Linked DNA regions of Enhydrobacter sp.. The protein of the gene in region 1 binds, or shares a complex with, the protein of each later gene. Links are inferred from orthologs where the notes say so. Each region holds a gene or a part of one and is shown on either strand. Other genes may lie near its edges. The genes, in order: OJF58_RS14715 and dapF.

The links.
Region 2: the proteins of OJF58_RS14715 (region 1) and dapF are in contact, whole or in part, in a solved structure (PDB 5YGU), measured with the Escherichia coli proteins. The link is inferred for Enhydrobacter sp. from one-to-one orthologs.

Annotation. Positions count from the first base shown.
Region 1 is NZ_CP126889.1:2,932,790-2,942,250, reverse strand. What follows is about bases 5,686-8,657. They hold OJF58_RS14715 (RNA pyrophosphohydrolase), read left to right. Parts: upstream 5,686-6,922; coding sequence 6,923-7,393; downstream 7,394-8,657. Other genes in these bases: OJF58_RS14705 (ferritin-like domain-containing protein), read right to left, coding at 8,289-8,657; OJF58_RS14710 (LLM class F420-dependent oxidoreductase), read left to right, coding at 7,419-8,273; OJF58_RS14720 (divergent polysaccharide deacetylase family protein), read left to right, coding at 5,799-6,923; OJF58_RS14725 (S41 family peptidase), read left to right, coding at 5,686-5,780. In the rest of the region: OJF58_RS14750 (glutamate-5-semialdehyde dehydrogenase), read left to right, coding at 1-438; OJF58_RS14745 (nicotinate-nucleotide adenylyltransferase), read left to right, coding at 449-1,501; 23S rRNA (pseudouridine(1915)-N(3))-methyltransferase RlmH, read left to right, coding at 1,506-1,964; OJF58_RS14735 (hypothetical protein), read left to right, coding at 2,034-2,633; gpmI (2,3-bisphosphoglycerate-independent phosphoglycerate mutase), read left to right, coding at 2,633-4,228; more of OJF58_RS14725, read left to right, coding at 4,368-5,685; more of OJF58_RS14705, read right to left, coding at 8,658-9,107; atpC (ATP synthase F1 subunit epsilon), read right to left, coding at 9,221-9,461. UniProt on the Escherichia coli protein: Master regulator of 5'-end-dependent mRNA decay.
Region 2 is NZ_CP126889.1:1,664,425-1,673,892, reverse strand. Bases 6,403-9,381 are described here. They hold dapF (diaminopimelate epimerase), read left to right. Parts: upstream 6,403-7,449; coding sequence 7,450-8,313; downstream 8,314-9,381. Other genes in these bases: OJF58_RS08380 (septation protein A), read left to right, coding at 9,267-9,381; OJF58_RS08395 (hypothetical protein), read left to right, coding at 6,577-7,443; OJF58_RS08400 (2-hydroxychromene-2-carboxylate isomerase), read right to left, coding at 6,403-6,486. Also shown: leuC (3-isopropylmalate dehydratase large subunit), read right to left, coding at 69-1,514; rplS (50S ribosomal protein L19), read right to left, coding at 1,522-2,004; tRNA (guanosine(37)-N1)-methyltransferase TrmD, read right to left, coding at 2,021-2,740; ribosome maturation factor RimM, read right to left, coding at 2,747-3,262; rpsP (30S ribosomal protein S16), read right to left, coding at 3,262-3,630; ffh (signal recognition particle protein), read right to left, coding at 3,677-5,080; OJF58_RS08405 (type II CAAX endopeptidase family protein), read left to right, coding at 5,247-5,882; more of OJF58_RS08400, read right to left, coding at 5,884-6,402; more of OJF58_RS08380, read left to right, coding at 9,382-9,468. UniProt on the Escherichia coli protein: Involved in the succinylase branch of the L-lysine biosynthesis and in the biosynthesis of the pentapeptide incorporated in the peptidoglycan moiety. Catalyzes the stereoinversion of LL-2,6-diaminopimelate (L,L-DAP) to meso-diaminopimelate (meso-DAP).

The DNA.
Region 1 (9,461 bases):
CATCTCGGGCCCGTGCTCGCCAGGCTGCACGAGCTGGGCTGCGAGGTGCGCGGCGATGCCGAGGTCCGCAAGCGCGATGCGAAGGCGCTGCCCGCCACGGAGAAGGACTGGCGCACCGAGTATCTCGAGCCGATCATTTCCGTCGCCACGGTCGACGGCGTCGCGGGCGCGATCCGCCACATCGCGACCTACGGCAGCCAGCACACCGAGGCGATCGTCACCGACAACCAGGCCACCGCCGACCGCTTCCTGAAGGAAGTCGACAGCGCCATCGTGATGCACAATGCCAGCACCCAGTTCGCCGACGGCGGCGAGTTCGGGCTGGGGGCGGAGATCGGCATCTCGACCAACCGCATGCATGCCCGCGGCCCTGTCGGCCTGGTCGAGCTCACGACCTACAAGAACGTCGTGCGCGGCAAGGGCACCCTGCGCCCATGAGCACCGCCTGGTGATCGAGGCGCGCCATCCCATGCCCGGCGTGCCCCGCGATACGCGGCGGCGCATCGGGCTTCTGGGCGGTTCGTTCAATCCCGCCCACGAAGGCCATCGCCATGTGAGCCTGGAAGCCCTGAAACGGCTCGGCCTCGACGAGATCTGGTGGCTGGTCTCGCCGCAAAACCCGCTGAAGAGCGGCGACGGCATGGAGCCGCTGGCAAGCCGCCTGGCCCGCGCCAGGCAGCTCGGCCGGCACCCTCGCATCCGGGTCGAGGCGCCGGAATTGCTGCTGGGCACACGCTACACGCTCGACACCGTGCAGGCCTTGAAGCGCCTTTATCCGCGCGCGCGGTTCGTGTGGCTGATGGGCGCCGACATCCTGCCGCAGCTCGTGCACTGGGAGGGCTGGCGCGACCTGTTCGGGGCCATTCCCATTGCTGCCTTCGCCCGGCCCGGCTGGGGCTACGCCGCCCTGCAATCGGCAGCCCCCCGCACCTTTGCGCGTTACCGGCTTGATGCCGGCCAAGCCCGCCGGCTGGCGGATTGCCGGCCGCCCGCCTGGTGCTTCATCCCGAGCCGCCTCGACAGCCATTCGGCCACGGCGATCCGCGCCGTCCGGCCGAAACGGACCAGAACGAAAGGAAAGACCATCTCCGACCCGATCCGTCCGCTTCCCGACAGAAGCGATATCGCCGACACCCAGCTCGCACTGGTCCGGCGCTCCCTCGAGGACGACAAGGCCGAGGACATCGTCGTCATCGATCTCAAGGGCAAGTCGTCCTTCGCCGACTACATGGTGATCGCCTCGGGCCGCTCGAACCGGCAGGTCGTGGCCATCGCCGATCATCTCGCCGAACGGCTGAAGCAGGCGGGCCGGGGACCCGTTCCCGTCGAGGGCAAGCAGGGTGGCGACTGGGTGCTGGTCGATGCCGGCGATGTCGTGGTCCATATCTTCCGGCCCGAGCCGCGGGCCTTCTATGCCCTGGAGAAGATGTGGGCGCTGGAGAACGACGCGGCCACGAGGCCCAAGGCCGCGAGAACGGGCCGCCGCCGGCAGGCCTCCTGAGGCCGTGAAGATCACCATCGCCGCCATCGGCCGCGCCGGACGCGGCCCCGAGCGCGATCTCTACGACCACTATGCCAGCCGCATCCGCTGGCCGCTCGTGCTGCGCGAGCTCGAGGAGAAGCGCAAGCTGCCCGCTGCCGAGCTGATGCGCCGCGAAGGCGAGCTCCTGCTGGCGGCCGCGCCGCGGGCAGCGGTCCTGGTCGCGCTCGACCGGCGCGGGCGGCAGATGGACAGCGAGGCCTTCGCCCGCCGGCTCGGCCGCTGGCGCGACGAGTCAGTGTCCGACGTCGCATTCCTGATCGGCGGCGCCGACGGGCATGCCGAGGCGCTGCTGGAAAAGGCCTCTTTGGTCCTGTCCTTCGGCGCCATGACCTGGCCGCATCAGCTCGCCCGGGCAATGCTGGCCGAGCAGATCTACCGCAGCCAGCAGCTCCTGGCCGGCCATCCCTATCACCGGGCTTAGTCATCGGGCATGAGAATTGGCGGCGATTTTGCCTCTGTTCTGACGAAAAACCCGGGCTACATTGGCTCCATGCATCCGCTTCTCCCCCGGTCTGCCGCCGCCCTCGTCGCGCTCGCCGCGGCGACGCTGTCGACGGCATCGGTCGCCCAGCAGACCCCGGCCGCGGATACGCCGCCCTCCGTGACCAAGCCCGTGCGCAGCATCCCCTACGTGTCGATCACCGGTGAGGACGGCAAGCAGCGCAACTACGAGACCAACGCCATCCCGCTGCTCTTCAACCGCGCCTGCTTCGGCTGGCGCATGTATCTCGGCGGCCCGACCCGCACCGTGTCGCTGACCGAGGTGCTGACGACCTCCAAGCCCGCCGAGCAGGTCATCGCCGGCCCCGAGACCGAGGTGAGCCCGGACAAGACCAAGGCGACGACGCGCATGCGCGAGGTCGTGCAGGACGGCGTGCTGCAGCGCTCCTGGTGCATCATCCCGGGCGATCCGCCGGGCACCTATACCTACGACATCACGATCGACGGCGAGCCGCGCGGCGAGTTCGTGTTCTGCGCCATCGAGATTCCCGACCAGAACCCCAACATCGATCCGCGCGATCTGCATTGCCCGAACAAGTTCAACTCGGTCGAGCGCGCGCGGCCCCCCAGCCTGCCGAAAGCGTCGTGATGCCCGAGTCCCGCCCCCGCCCCGCCGTCCTCTGCATCCTGGACGGCTGGGGCTTCCGCACCGATCCGCGCGACAATGCCATCCTCGATGCGAGGACGCCCAACTACGACCGGCTGATCGCCACCTGCCCGCAGGGCCTGATCGATGCGTCCGAGACATTCGTCGGCCTGCCCAAGGGCCAGATGGGCAATTCCGAGGTCGGCCACATGAACCTCGGCGCCGGCCGGGTGGCCGTGCCCGACCAGCCGCGCATCGACAAGGCGATCGAGACCGGTGCGCTGGCGAAGAACGAGATCCTGACCGATCTGATCGCCGGCCTCAAGAAGACCGGCCACGCCTGCCATCTCATGGGCTTGGCCTCGCCGGGCGGGGTGCATGCGCATCAGGACCACCTGGTCGCCCTTGCCAATCTGATCGCGACCGCCGGGGTCACGGTCTGGATCCACGCCTTCCTCGACGGCCGCGACATGCCGCCGCGCAGCGCGCACGACTGCCTGAAGGAGATCGAGGCCGGCCTGAAGCAGGGCCTGCCGATCCGCTTCGCCACGGTGACCGGCCGCTTCTACGCCATGGACCGCGACAAGCGCTGGGACCGCGTGAACGCGGCCTACGATGCGCTGGTCGACGCCAGGGGCAAGCAGACGGCGAAGACCGCCGACGAGGCGGTCGACAAGGGCTACGCCGCGGACAAGAACGACGAGTTCGTCGAGCCCACGGTGATCGACGGTTACGAGGGCATGAAGGACGGCGACGCCATCCTGATGTTCAACTACCGCGCCGACCGTGCCCGCGAGATCCTGACGGCGCTGGTCGACCCGATGTTCGACGGCTTCAGGCGCAACCGCACGGTGAAGCTCGCGGACGCCGTCGGCATGGTCGAATATTCGGCGGCGCTCAACGAGTTCCTGAAGACCCTCTTTCCGCCTCTCACCATCCGGATGGGGCTGGGCGAGACGGTATCGCGCGCCGGCCTCAGGCAGCTCCGCATTGCCGAGACCGAGAAGTACGCGCACGTCACCTTCTTCTTCAACGGTGGCGAGGAGCGGCAGTTCGAGGGCGAGGAGCGCATTCTCGTGCCCTCGCCGAAGGTTCAGACCTACGACCTCAAGCCCGAGATGAGCGCGCCCGAGGTGACCGACAAGCTCGTGGCGGCGATCGGCTCGGGCAAGTTCGACCTGATCGTGGTGAACTACGCCAACTCCGACATGGTCGGCCATTCGGGTGAGCTTGCCGCCGCCGTCAAGGCGGTCGAGGCCATCGATGCCTGCCTGGGGCGGCTCATGGAGGCGGTCCGGAAGGCGGGCGGCGTGCTGCTGGTCACGGCCGACCATGGCAACGCCGAGCAGATGTTCGACGAGGCGACCGGCCAGAAGCACACCCAGCACACCCTCAACCGTGTCCCTGCCCTGCTGTTCAACGGTCCCGCCAACGTCCGCTCGCTGGGCGACGGCAAGCTGGCCGATATTGCGCCCACCATGCTGGCGCTGATGGGCGTGGCGCAGCCGTCGGAGATGACCGGCCATTCGCTTCTGTCGGAAGCGTCCCGGCCGGCGGTCCTCGCCGTGCCGCATCGAGCGGCCGCGGCCTTGGCGTGAATGTGAAGGTGCCGGGGCCGCTCGTCGCCTTGATCCCGCCAAAGACGGGCGGGTATCCTCCCGCCCCACGCCCGTTGATCCCGTGTGCCCGACCGGCTGCCGGTGGGCGTCGTTTTGCAAAGGCTCCCCAATGACCCGCTTGCGCTTCGTCTCCATCGCCGCGACCCTGGCGTTCCTCACCGTGCCGGCCATCGTGCCCGCCTCGGCGCAGGACAAGCCCGGCACCAAGGGCCCGGGCAGCGACAAGAGCGAGCTCTATCAGCAGCTCAACCTGTTCGGCGACGTGCTCGAGCGCGTCCGTCGCGACTACGTCGAGCCGGTCGACGAGAAATCCCTGATCGAGAATGCCATCAACGGCATGCTGGCCTCGCTCGACCCCCACTCGAGCTACATGAACCCCAAGAGCTACAAGGACATGCAGGTCCAGACGCGGGGCGAGTTCGGCGGGCTCGGCATCGAGGTCACGATGGAGAACGGCGTCATCAAGGTGGTCTCGCCGATCGACGACACGCCCGCCTCCAAGGCGGGCCTGCAGTCGGGCGATCTGATCTTCGCGCTCGACGGTCAGCCGGTGCAGGGGCTGACGCTGCAGGAGGCCGTCGAGAAGATGCGCGGCAAGATCGGCTCCTCGATCAAGCTCTCGGTGAAGCGCGGCAGCAAGGAGCCGTTCGACGTCACGCTGACGCGCGAGAACATCAAGGTGAAGTCGACGCGCTGGCACCTCGAGGGCGGCGACGTCGGCTATATCCGCGTCACGTCCTTCACCGAGCAGAGCACCTCGGGCGTGCTGGATGCCGTGAACCACATCAAGAAGGAAGCCGGCAACAAGCTCAGGGGCTACGTCATCGATCTGCGCAACAATCCGGGCGGCCTGCTCGACCAGGCCATCTCGATGGTCGACGCCTTCCTCGACAAGGGCGAGATCGTCTCGGTCAAGGCGCGCAAGCCTGAGGATGTGCAGCGCTGGAACGCCAAGCCGGGCGACGTCGCCAAGGGCCTGCCGATCGTCGTGCTGGTGAACGGCGGCTCGGCCTCGGCCTCGGAGATCGTGGCCGGCGCGCTGCAGGACCACCACCGCGCGATCATCATGGGGACTCGCACCTTCGGCAAGGGCTCGGTCCAGACCATCATGCAGGTGACCGGCGGCGGCGCCATCCGCCTCACGACCGCGCTCTACTTCACGCCGTCGGGCCGCTCGATCCAGAAGGAGGGCATCAAGCCCGACATCGAGGTCCAGCAGTCGAAGGTCGAGACGATCGAGTCGCGTCCCGGCTTCCGCGAGGAGAACCTGCGGCGCTCGATCGCCAATCCGATCGACAAGCCGACGGAGAAGAAGCCGGCCGCGCCGGATGCCAATGCCAAGCCGGCCAAGCCGGGCGACAAACAGCAGTCCGGCCCGAACGCGGCACCGGGCGGCGCGCCGGCGCCCTCGTCGGAGTCGGGCGTCGATCCCAACGAACCGCCCAAGGAGGGCGTGCAGGACTATCAGTTGATGCGGGCCATCGACTTGATCCGCGGCATCTCGCTCTACGCGAGCAACCGCGCCAACTGACGCGGCGTCCGGCGTGACATGGCGGACGAGCCGGAGCGCGCCAAGGCGTTCGTCCGCTGGCGCCTCCCGAAGGGTCTGCCGAGCGGACCGGTTGCCGCCTATGGCCTGGTAATCGGGCTGACGGCCGCCTGCGCCGGGCTTGTCTATCTCCAGGTCGACAGGCCGCCGCCCCTGGTCGAGGAGGCCGCCGCTGCGGCGCCGACGCCAACCCAGGCGCGGCCGGCCGGCTCGCTGAAGCTTCCGTTCCGGCGCCCGCACGCTCTCGACTTCCGAAGGCTGACGCTCGCCGAGCGCGACGACATGGTGGAGGTGACGTCGGACGGCCTGCGCCTGCCCAAGATCTCGTTCGACGGCTGGATGCCCTGGATCGCCTACGCCCGCCGCTACGATCCCGCCGGTCCGGCGGCGCGGGTCGGCCTCCTGATGATCAATGTCGGCGCCGACGAGGCGCTCATGACACGGGTGATCGACGAGCTGCCCGGCGAGGTCAGCCTGGCCTTCCTGCCCGGAACGCCCGACCTGCCGCGCTGGATGAAGCGGGCCCATGCCCATAACCACGAGACTTATTTGATGATGCCGGTGGAGGATCCCGAGGGTCTCGGCGAGCGCGGCATCCGATCCATCTCTCCCAAGGCGGACGGCGCGGAGAATGTCGCGCGGCTGAGGGAGGCGATGGCCCGCGGCGAAGGCTATGTCGGCTTCGTCATGCCGACGCCGGGACCGGTGTCGCAGTCCGAGGCGATCGCGCGGCCGCTGGTGCAGGAGATCGCCGATCGCGGCCTCGGCCTGATCGAGATCAATCCGGGACCGACGCCCACCGCCATGTATCGCCTCGCGACCGACTTCGGCGTCGGCTATGCCCGCACCTCGACGGTGCTCGACTACAAGCTGGCGCGCGACGGCCTGGACGGCAATCTCGACCGGCTGGCCGAATGGACCAGCGAGGCCTGGCCCGGCCGCCCGCCGCGGCACGACTTCGGCGTGCTGCAGCCGGGCGATGCGGCAATCGACGCTATCGTGGCGTGGCACAAGCGGCTGGCCCATCAGAACGCCGTGTCGTTCGTGCCGATCATCGGCCATTTCGAGTGCCGCCCGGCCTGCATGGCGCGGCTGCGCGAACAACCCGACCAGCTTCGGCCGTGATGCGCGACGGCGTCCCCCCTTCCTACCGCCCCAATGTCGGGTTGATGCTGATCGGCCCCGACCGCCGCATCTTCGTCGGCGAGCGCGCCGGCATGCCCGGCGCCTGGCAGATGCCGCAGGGCGGCGTCGATCGCGGCGAGAGCCCGGTCGAGGCGGCCTGTCGCGAGCTTGCGGAGGAAGTCGGCACGACGCGGGCCCTGCTGCTGCGCGAGAGCCGGGATTGGCTCACCTACGACTTCCCGCCCGAGGTCGATGCCGGACGCTGGAAGGGGCGGTGGCGCGGCCAGGCGCAAAAATGGTTCGCGCTCGCCTTCACCGGCACCGACGCCGATATCGACATCCGCGCCCACGACCACGAGTTCGACGCCTGGCAGTGGGCCGATCCCGGCGCGCTGCTCGACTGGATCGTCCCCTTCAAGCGGCCGGTCTATGAAGCGGTGCTGAAGGAATTCGCCGACCTGATTTCCTAGCTGGTCCCTCGCACAGGAGTCATCGATGCTGCTGAATGCCCTCTTCCCGACGCGCGACATAGGCACCGACCCAGCGAGGATCCGCGATTGGGCGCAGGCTGCGGAGGATCTCGGCTATCACTGCATCGAGGTCGCCGATCATGTCTTCGGCGCGGCGGCGCGCGGTGACTGGAAGCCTCTCTACAGCGAGACCGATCCCTTCCACGAGACCTTCACGACGATGGCCTTTCTCGCCGCCGCGACCAGGACCATCAAGCTGTGCAGCGGGGTGCTCATCCTGCCGCAGCGCCAGACCGGCGTGGTCGCCAAGCAGGCGGCCGAGGTCGACATCCTGAGCGGCGGCCGGTTGCGATTGGGAATCGGCGTCGGCTGGAACCATGTCGAGTACGAGGCGCTCGGCGCCGACTGGAAGACACGCGGTGCGCGGCAAGCCGAGCAGATCGAGGTGATGCGACGCCTGTGGACCGAGGATCTGGTCACCTTCAACGGCCGGTTTCATACCCTGGTCGACGTCAATCTGCTTCCCGTCCCGGTTCAGCGCCCGATCCCGATCTGGTTCGGCGGATCGTCTGACTCCGTCGTCAAGCGGGCAGCCCGTCTCGGCGACGGCTGGATGCCGATCATGGCTCCCGACCAGCAGGCGGAGGCAAAGCTCGCGATGCTGCGCGAGCATCTGAAGGTGTTCGGGCGCGACCCCGCGGCCTTCGGGCTCGAGGGCTGGTTGCGCATGAACGACCCCGACCCGCAGCTCTGGGCGGCAGCGGCTCAAGGCTGGAAACGGCTCGGCGCCCAGATGGTGATGCTCTATCCGATGTACCGGATGCCGACGCTCGATCAGCAGATCGAGACCTTGCGGCGCTTCAAGGAAGTAGCGGCCTGAGCTGGTCCGCCAGCGTCAAGCGCCGTGGGCAGCGAGCTGGGTCGCGCGCCAGCGCAGGAACCAGAGGCCGGCGCGGGTCAGGAGGGCATTGAGACGTCCCTGCGGTGCAAGGCCCACCGCCTTCAGCACCATCGCCATTGCGCGCTGCACATGGGTCGGCCGATAGAGCGGATAGGCGCGCCGCGCATAGGCCTGCATGGAGCGCTTGCGATCATAGACCGCGTCGGCCGGCGCATTGGCGGCGAAATAGGCATAGGCGAGCTCGTCGTCCTCGCTCTCGGCCAGCCGCATCCAGCCAATGCGCAGGCGGCCCCATCGGCTCAGCCGGTCGCGCTCCAGGCAACGCCGGAGATGATCGTAGAAGAGCTTGTAGTGACGGAACTCGTCGGCCGCGATCTTGGCGCAAATCTGCTTCAGTACCGGCTCTTCGGTCGCGTCCCTGAGTGCGCTGTAATAGGAGCTGGTGCCGGTCTCGACGATGCAGCGCGCCATCATCTCGCCCGCCTGGCTGCCGCGCACCGAGGCCGTCGCCTCGAGCGGCAACCGGTAACCCTTGCGAAAACGCTCGAAGGCCGCCTCGAAGTCCCAGGCGGGATCGGCAAGCTGCGCCCAGCGGCCGAGCGCCAGGCCATGCTGGATCTCTTCCGTGGCCCACCGGTTCACATCCTCGACGAAGGGCGGGTCGCTGGCGAACACACGGCCGAGGTAGATGCCGTAATCGACGCCGTTGCGCTCGACCATGGCGGCGGCCTTGATGTTGCGCAGGATCTCCGGATCGACCTTCGCGGCATCGAAGCGATCCCAAGCGATCGAATCGAGTGTCCAGTTACCCATGGTTCAACGCCCTCGGCGACCGTCGTCCAACTGTAATAAAGCGGCCCGCCGTCCGGCTTTCAATGGCCGGACATGGGACAGTTTGACAGATTATTTCGCGTCGAGAACGAGATCTAGCGGTTGGCGTAGTAGGCCTGCGCCCGTCTCAGGTCTTTTGCAACTGCGAGATCCTTTTGCGCTGCGGCCTTTTCGGCATCGTTCGCCGCATCGACCAGATCGCGCTCGGCGGCGCGCTCGCGCTCGGCGAGCTGCTCGGCCGTGACCTCGGCGAACGGGATCGCCTCGTCGGCCAGCACCGTGCAGCGCTCGGGCGTCACCTCAGCGAACCCGCCCACCACGATGAAGCGCTGTTCG
Region 2 (9,468 bases), 1.3 Mb from region 1 along the record:
CTCCCCAAAGAAATCGGGCGGTGCATCGCTGCACCGCCCGAACTCTACCACCACCTGTCGAGGAGCGGCTATTGGAAGTCGCGCACATCTGCCAGTGTGCCTTTGATGGCGGCCGCCGCGGCCATGGCCGGGCTGACGAGATGGGTGCGCCCGCCGCGGCCCTGCCGGCCCTCGAAGTTGCGATTCGAGGTCGAGGCGCAGCGCTGGCCGGGCTCAAGCCGGTCGGCGTTCATGGCGAGGCACATCGAGCAGCCCTGGATGCGCCACTCGAAGCCCGCCTCGATGAAGATCCTGTCGAGGCCCTCCTTCTCGGCCTCGGCCTTCACCAGCCCCGAGCCCGGCACGACCATGGCCGACACGTTTGGCGCCACCTTGCGGCCCTTGGCGATCTCCGCGGCAGCGCGCAGGTCCTCGATGCGACCGTTGGTGCAGGAGCCGATGAACACGCGGTCGATCGGCACGTCGACGAGCTTGGTGCCCGGAGTCAGGCCCATATAGGCGAGCGAGCGCGCCCAAGCCTCGCGGCGGTTCTCGTCGGGCGCGTTGGCCGGATCGGGAACGACGTCGGTGATCGGGAGTGCGTCCTGTGGGCTCGTGCCCCAGGTCACCATCGGCGGGATGTCGGAGGCGTTGAGGTCGATCTGGGCGTCGAAATGCGCCTCCTTGTCGGAGGGCAAACGCCGCCATTGGCCGAGCGCCAGGTCCCAGGCCCCGCCCTTGGGCGCGTACGGGCGCCCTTGCAGGTACTTGAAGGTCGTATCGTCCGGCGCGATCAGGCCGGCGCGGGCGCCCGCCTCGATCGACATGTTGCAGACGGTCATGCGGCCTTCCATCGTCATGTCGCGGATGGCGCGGCCGGCATATTCGATGACATATCCGGTGCCGCCGGCGGTGCCGAGCCTCGCGATGATGGCGAGGATCACGTCCTTGGGCGTGACGCCGAGCGGCAGGCTGCCCTCGACCGCCACACGCATGTTCCTGGCCGGCTTCTGGATCAGCGTCTGCGTCGCCAGCACGTGCTCGACCTCGGACGTGCCGATGCCGAAGGCGAGCGCCCCGAACGCGCCGTGCGTCGAGGTATGGCTGTCGCCGCACACGATGGTCATGCCGGGCAGGGTGAGCCCCTGCTCGGGGCCGATGACATGCACGATGCCGCGCCGCGCGTCGTTCAGGCCGAAGTAGGGCACGCCGAAATCGGCCACGTTCTTCTCGAGCGTCTCGACCTGGATGCGCGATTCCTCGTCGGGAATGCCCTGGCTCATGTCGGTGGTCGGCGTGTTGTGGTCGGCGACGGCGATCGTGGCGTCAGGCCGGCGCAGGGGGCGGTGCGCCAGGCGCAAGCCCTCGAAGGCCTGCGGGCTCGTCACCTCGTGCACGAGATGCCGGTCGATATAGATCACACAGGTGCCGTCGTCCTGGCGATGGACGACGTGGCCGTCCCAGATCTTCTCGAACAGGGTCCGGGGCGCCGGCGGGGGAGGGGGCGGCGTGGCCGACTTCTTTCGGGCAGCCATGGCGCGCCTACTTCCTGCCGCCCTTGGCGGCCCGGACACCCTTCTCGTCGCGGGGCTTTTCCTTCTTGAGCTTCTCGCGCCGCGGCCGCCTCGCCGCCTCCTCGGCCTGCTCGGCGATCAGCTCGCGCTGGGCCTCGACGTCCTCGGCGATGCGGCTCGCCTTGCCGCGCAGCGCCCGCAGGTAATAGAGCTTGGCGCGGCGCACCGTGCCCTTGCGCACGACCTCGATCTCCCAGATGCCCGGGCTGTAGAGCGGGAACACACGCTCCACGCCCTCGCCGAAGCTGATCTTGCGCACGGTGAAGGAGGAGTTCACGCCGTCGTTCTTGCGGGCGATGCAGACCCCCTCGTAGACCTGGATGCGCTCACGGTTGCCTTCCTGCACCTTGACGTGCACGCGTACCGTATCGCCGGGCTCGAAGCGCGGCACCGGCCGCTCGGCCGTTACCTTGTCCATCGTGGCCTGCGCCAGCGTATCGAGAATGTTCATCGCATCCATCCTTTCGTCACTTCTCTTCGTTCCCGGACGCGGTCCGCCGGCGGGCCCACAGATCGGGCCGCCGCCGCCGCGTGATCTCTTCCCGCTGCCTCAGCCGCCACTCGGCGACCTTGCCGTGGTGCCCCGAGACCAGGACCTCCGGCACGCGCCGTTCGGTTCCGTCGGGGCCCGACCAGACCGCCGGCCGGGTGTAGTGCGGGTACTCGAGCAAACCGTCCTCAAAGCTCTCCTCGCTCGCCGACGCCGGCTCGCCCATCACCCCGGGCAGGAGCCGCACGCAGCAATCCATCACCGCCATGGCCGCGATCTCGCCGCCCGAAAGCACGAAATCGCCGACCGAAATCTCCTCCAGGGCGTGGGCCTCGATGACGCGCTCGTCGACGCCCTCGAACCGCCCGCACACCAGCAGCACGCCCGACCCCTCGGCCAGCTCCCGCGCCCGCGCCTGGCTGAACGGCGCGCCGCGCGGCGAGAGCAGGATCTTCGGAATCCGGCTTTCCGCGACCGCCTCGATCGCCGCCGACAGGACGTCCGGCTTCATCACCATGCCGGCGCCGCCGCCGAAGGGCGCATCGTCCACCGTGCCATGGCGATCCTTGGCGAACCGCCGGATATCGACCGTCGTCAGCGACCAGACCCCTTCCTTCAGTGCCTTGCCGGCCAGGCTTCCGCCCAGCGGGCCCGGAAACATCTCCGGAAAGAGCGTCAGCGCCGTCGCGCGCCACACGTTGCTTCACGCCTCCTTCGTTTCGCCCTCCACCAGCAGGCCTGCCGGCGGATCCACCACGACCTTGCCGCCCTCGATGTCGATCTCGGGCACCGCTTCATCGGTGAAGGGCAGCATCACGCCTCCCGACACCTCCATCACGGGGCCGGCGCCGAAATCGTGGAAGGCGATCACCTTGCCCCAATCCCGGCCGTCCCGGCCGATTGCCGGCAGACCGATCAGGTCCGCCTCGTACCATTCCCGCTCGCCGGCCTCGGGCAGGGCGCCGCGCTCCACATAGAGTCGCAAGCCCCGCAAGGCCTCCGCCGCCGTCCGATCGGCGATACCCTCGATCCGGGCCAGCACCGTGCCGCGTGCGGCACTCAACGCCTCGACCCGGTACTCCTTCTTCCCCGTCTCGTCCGACAGCGGACCGTACGCACCGACCGCCATCGGGTCTCCGGTGAAGCTCTTGATGCGCACCAGACCGCGCACCCCGTGCGGCGCCGCGATGACGCCCAGCAGGACGCGGCCCTTGCTCATCAGGAGGCGGCCGCCTCCGTCTTCTCGCCTTCCGCCGCCGCACCGGCCGCGGCCTTCAGGCGTTCTTGCGCCTTGGCGCGCGGCTGGTTCTTCTTGGTCTGCTCGCGCCGCTCGCGCGGCTTCATCAACTCGGCCTCCGCCAGGAACTTGGCGACGCGATCCGACGGCTGGGCGCCGACCTTGAGCCAGTGGGCCACGCGCTCCTTGTCCACGGTTACGCGCTGGGCGTGCTCGCGCGGCAGGAGCGGGTTGTAGGTGCCGACCTTCTCGATGAAGCGGCCGTCGCGCGGGCTGCGCGAATCGGCCACCACGATGTGGAAGAACGGCCTCTTCTTGGCGCCGTGGCGGGTCATGCGGATGGTCAGCATTCTCTCTCCTTCGAATTCGTCAGATACGGTTCACGTTCACCAAACTTCAGCGCGGGAAGCCGGGCGGCGGCGTCATCCCGCCGAGGCTGCGCATCAATCCCTTTTCCCCGAGCTTGTTGACGCGTTTCATCATTTTCACCATGTCGGCGTGCTGCTTCAGGAGCTTGTTGACGTCCTGGACATGCACGCCCGATCCCTTGGCGATGCGCTTCTTGCGCGAGGCGTGGATGATGTCGGGGTTGCGCCGCTCGCGCGGGGTCATCGCGAGGATGACCGCCTCCTGGCGCTTGAGCTGCTTCTCGTCGATGCTGGCCTTGGCCATGGCGGCCTTGGCCTGCATGGCGCCCGGCAGCATGCCCATCAGGCCCTGCAGCCCGCCCATCTTGCGCAACTGGCGGAGCTGGGCCAGCAGGTCGTCCATGTCGAACTGGCCCTTGCGCAGCTTGGCGGCGAGCTTCTCCGCCTCTTCCTTCTCGATCGTCTCGGCGGCGCGCTCGACCAGCGAGACGATGTCGCCCATGCCGAGGATGCGCGAGGCGATGCGGTCGGGATGGAACGGCTCGAGCTGATCGAACTTCTCGCCGACGCCGATCAGCTTCACCGGACGGCCGGTCACGGCGCGCATCGAGAGCGCGGCGCCGCCCCGGCTGTCGCCGTCGACGCGGGTCAGCACGATGCCGGTGACGGCCAGCCGCTCGTTGAACGCCTTGGCGACATTGACCGCGTCCTGGCCGGTCATCGCGTCTGCGACCAGCAGCGTCTCCTTGGGCTTGGCGAGGTCGGAGATCTCCTTGACCTCCTGCATCAGCTCCTCATCGATCGAGAGGCGGCCCGCGGTGTCGAGGATCAGGACATCGAAGCCCTCGCGCCGCGCCGTCTCCAGGGCGCGCCGGGTGATGGCGAGCGGCATCTCGAGCGGCACGATCGGCAGGGTCGGCACGCCGGTCTGCTCGCCCAGCACTTTGAGCTGCTGCTGCGCGGCCGGCCGGCGGGTATCGAGCGAGGCCATCAGCACGCGACGCCTGGTCGAGAAGGAGCCGCCGAACATCTCGGCCGCCATGCCCTGCGGGCCTTGGCTCAGCCGATAGGCGACCTTGGCCGACGAGGTCGTCTTGCCGGAACCCTGCAGGCCCACCATCAGGATCACGACCGGCGGGATGGCGTTCAGGTCGAGGTCGGCGACGGTGCCGCCCAGCATCTCGACCAGGTGATCGTTCACGATCTTGACCACCATCTGGCCGGGTGTGACCGAGCGGATGACATCGGCGCCGATCGCCTTGGGCCGGACGCCGTCGATGAACTGACGCACGACCGGCAAGGCCACGTCGGCGTCGAGCAACGCGGTGCGCACCTCGCGCAACGCCGTGTCGACATCGGCCTCGGAGAGCGACCCGCGCCCCCGCAGCTTGTCGAAAACATCGCCCAGGCGTTTGCTCAGACCTTCGAACATCGCACTCCCGTCGGCCCAAAGAGGTATCGCGCCGATGCGCGAACCCTCGCGGATCGACGGAGCTCCCCGCAGGGGGAACCGGAGAAATCGGCACGACCGATTGAGCGGCCGGGGTATAAGGCCTCGCACGCATGGAGTCAAAGATTTGGCGTACGAGGACAAGCCCTTGGCCGAAAAGGATTATCGTCCCGTTCCCGGCTGGGCGCTCCTGCTCTTCCTGGCGGCGCTGGCGGTCCTTGGCCTTCTCGGTGTGCAGTTTCTGGCAGGCCAGGCGGTCCTGACCATCCTGGCGACGTTCTATGCCTTGGGGTTCTGCGCCGTCCTTGTGGCCGCGGCCCCGCTTGGCCAGGCGGCGCTGCCGGCGCTGGGCATCAGGCCGGCCGGCTGGCGGCCGGTGGTGCTGGGGGTGATCGGCACCGTCGCCCTGTCGGTGGCGGTGAGCCAGCTCGGCCTCGAGCCCAAGGCCATGAAGGAAGCCGTCGACATCGCGCGCGAACCGGGCGCGCTGATGCGCAGCCTGCTCATTCTCGCCCTCCTGGCGCCGGTCGTGGAGGAACTGGTGTTCCGTGGCCTGCTGTACGGCTGGATCGCCGGACGCTGGGGGACGGTGCCGGCCTGGGTCGCAAGCTCGATCGCCTTCGCGCTTGCCCACTACGAGCCGGCGCACATCCTTCTGGTCCTGCCGCTCGGCCTGCTGTTCGGCTATCTGCGGCGGCGCACCGATTCACTGCTGCCCTCGCTGGCCGCCCACATCTTCAACAACGGCTTCGCCGTGCTGGCCGCGGCCTATCTCAGCAGCTAGATCAGGCCGCGAGCTTGCGCTCGACGAAGTCGAGCCGGTCCTGGCCCCAGAAGATCTCGCGGTCGATCACGAACGAAGGCGCGCCGAACACGCCCTGGTCGATGGCGTACTTGGTGTAGGAGTCGCGCTTGTCGGCGATGCCGGGCGTCTCGCTCGCCTTGATCACCGAATCGGCATCGAGGCCGCAACCCGCGATGATCGCGCGCAGGGTGGCGGGATCGCCGGTGTTCTTCTCCTCGGCCCAGAGCGCGTGCAAAACGGCATGGGCGAGCTTGATGGCGTCCGCCATGCGCCCCAGCTCGCGCAGGGCGATGACGCATTTGGCGGCGGGCAGCTCGTTGGCGGGAAAGAACTTCGGCTCGAGGTTCAGCGGGACGCCGAGCACATCGCGCCAGCGCTTGAGCTCCATCAGGCGATAGGCCTGGCGCTGCGGCGCGCGTTTGGGCAGCGGCAGGCCGCCGGAAACGGCGAACACCGAGCCGAAATCGACCGGCCAGATGGTGACGTGCGCATGGTGCTTCCTGGCGATCGCCTCGAAGCGCTTGGAGCCGAGATAGGTCCAGGGCGAATTCAGCGAGACGTAGTAGTCCACGTGCTTTGTCATGGCAGTCCTCCCACCTCGCCCGACTGCCGAAAGCCGGGCGACAGCAAAGCGAGGATACGCCATCCTGCCGCCGTGGCGGAAAAAACGATCGTGATCACCGGCGGCGATGCCGGCTATTTCGAGCTGATGCGCGACTGCATCGGCTCCCTGCGCGCGACGCCGGAAGGACGTTCGCTGGCGCTCGGCATCCTCGATTGCGGGCTGACGGAGGCGCAGCGCGACTGGTGCCGGTCAGGGGATGCGACTCTGGTCGTGCCGGGTTGGGATTTCGACTTTCCCGGGCGCGATCGGCTCAAGGACGGTTACAAGGCGCTGACCGCACGGCCGTTCCTGCCGCGCTACTTTCCCGGCTTCGACCTCTATCTCTGGATCGACGGCGACTGCTGGGTGCAGCAGGGCGATGCCGTCGTGCTGTTCCTGGCGGCCGCGCGCACCGGCAAGCTCGCCGTGGCGCCGGAAATCCATCGATCGATGCGCCACTACCATCATGCCTGGAAGGAATTCGCCACGGTGAACGGCGCCGCCTACGCGGCCTGCTTCGACAATGAGACCGCCGAACGGCTGATCCGCTATCCGCTGATCAATGCCGGCGTATTCGCCCTCGCGGCCGACGCGCCGCACTGGCAGGGCTGGGCCGGCCTCCTGGACGAGGCGCTCCAGCGCTCCACGGACATGACCGACCAGATCGCGCTCAACGTGCTGGTCTACGACAAGGGCTTCCCTTACGAGCCGCTGCCCAGCCGCTGCAACTGGCCGGTGCACCATGCCACCCCGGCTTGGGATGCCGAGCGAGGCCTGTTCGTCGAACCGGCGATGCCGCACGAGCCGCTCGGCATCCTCCATCTCACGATCTACACCAAGAAGCTCGCGGCGCTCGACGTGCGCGAGCTGGGCGGCGACCATGCCGGCGAGGTGCGGGGCCGCTCGTTGCGCTGGCCCGGGCGAACGGCCATATAGCGCGCCATGACCAAGGCGCCGTTTCTGAAGATGCCCTTTCTGAAGATGCACGGGCTGGGCAACGACTTCGTCGTCCTCGATGGCCGTCGGACGGCGCTCGACCTCACCCCGGCGCGCCGCCGTGCCATCGCCGATCGGCGGTTGGGGGTGGGGTGCGACCAGTTGATTGTGCTCGAGCCGCCGACCGAGCGCGGCGCTGACGTCTTCATGCGGATCTACAACCCGGACGGCGGCGAGGCCGGCGCCTGCGGCAATGCCACGCGCTGCGTCGCTTCGGTCGTGATGGACGAACGCAAGGCCGATCAGGTCACGGTGCAGACGATTTCCGGCCTGCTCGATTCGCAGCGGACGGGCCGTGGCGCCAATGGCCTGCCGGTGATTTCCGTCGACATGGGGCCGGCCCGCCTCGACTGGCGCGACATTCCCGTGCGCGAGGCCTGCGACACCAATCACATGCCGGTGGGCCTCGGGCCGTTGCAGGATCCGGTGGGCACCAGCATGGGCAATCCGCACGCCACTTTCTTCGTCGACAATATTGCGGCCGTCCCGCTCGCCGAATTGGGACCGAAGCTGGAGCACGATCCGTTCTTCCCGGAGCGCGCCAATATCGGCATCGTCCAGCGCGTGGGCGACGGCCGGCTGAGGCTCAGGGTCTGGGAGCGCGGCGCGGGCCTCACGCTGGCTTGCGGGTCAGGCGCCTGCGCGGCTGTCGTGGCGGCGAGCCGCCGCGGATTGGTCGATCGCAAGGCCGAGGTGATCCTGGAGCGGGGGTCGCTCACGATCGAGTGGCTGCGCGACGACCATGTGATGATGACCGGCGGCATCGCCGTCGCCTTCAAAGGCGAGCTCGATGCCTCCCTGCTGGCATGAGGGTGTGACGTGAGCGACGTGGTCGAGACCGAAAAGAAGGGCGGATGGCTGTCGCGCCTGCGTGCGGGCCTGTCGAAGTCGACCAGGCGCGTCACCGAGAGCATCACCGGCCTGTTCACCCGCAAGAAGCTCGACCAGGAGACGCTGAACGAGCTGGAGGACGTGCTGATCCAGGCCGATCTCGGCGTCGCCGTCGCCGCGCGGCTGGTCGAGAAGCTCGGCAAGGAGCGCTTCGGCAAGGAAGTGACGGACGAGGAGGTGCGCTCGGCTTTCGCCGACGACATCGCCGAGATCCTGCAGCCGGTGGCGATGCCGCTGGCGATCGATGCGGCGCACAAGCCGCATGTCGTGCTGGTGGTGGGCGTGAACGGCTCGGGCAAGACCACGACCATCGCCAAGCTCGCCCATCTCTTCAAGGGCGAGGGCCGCAGCGTCATGCTGGCCGCCGGCGACACCTTCCGCGCCGCCGCCGTCGAGCAGCTTAAGGTGTGGGGCGATCGCGCCGGCGTGCCGGTGATCGCCAAGCCGACCGGCGCCGACGCCGCCGGCCTCGCCTTCGAGGCGCTGGAGAAGGCGCGGGCCGAGCGCTGTGATGTGCTGCTGATCGACACGGCGGGCCGCCTGCACAACAAGGCCAACCTGATGGAAGAGCTCGGCAAGATCGTGCGAGTGATCCGGAAGCTCGATCCTTCGGCGCCGCATTCCTGCCTGCTGGTGCTCGATGCGACGGTGGGGCAGAACGCCCACGCCCAGGTCGAGACCTTCAAGACCCTGTCGCCGGTCGATGCGCTGGTCGTGACCAAGCTCGACGGCAGCGCCAAGGGCGGCGTTCTGGTGGCGCTGGCCGAGAAATTCGGGTTGCCGGTGGTCGCGATCGGCGTCGGCGAGGGGATCGACGACCTGCGTCCCTTCGAGGCGCGCACCTTTGCGCGCAGTCTCATGGGACTGCCGGCATGAGCGCCCGCGAAGGCGAGAACCACGGCATCCGTCGGCTCTACGCGAGCGCGCTCGAGCTCGGGCCGCTGTTGCTGTTCTTCCTCGCGAACTCGCACTGGGGCATCTATGTCGGCACCGGCGTGTTCATCGCCGCCTCGGCCTTCTCGCTGCCCTGCTATCGCTGGCTCGAGGGCCGCTGGCCGATCATGCCGCTGGTCG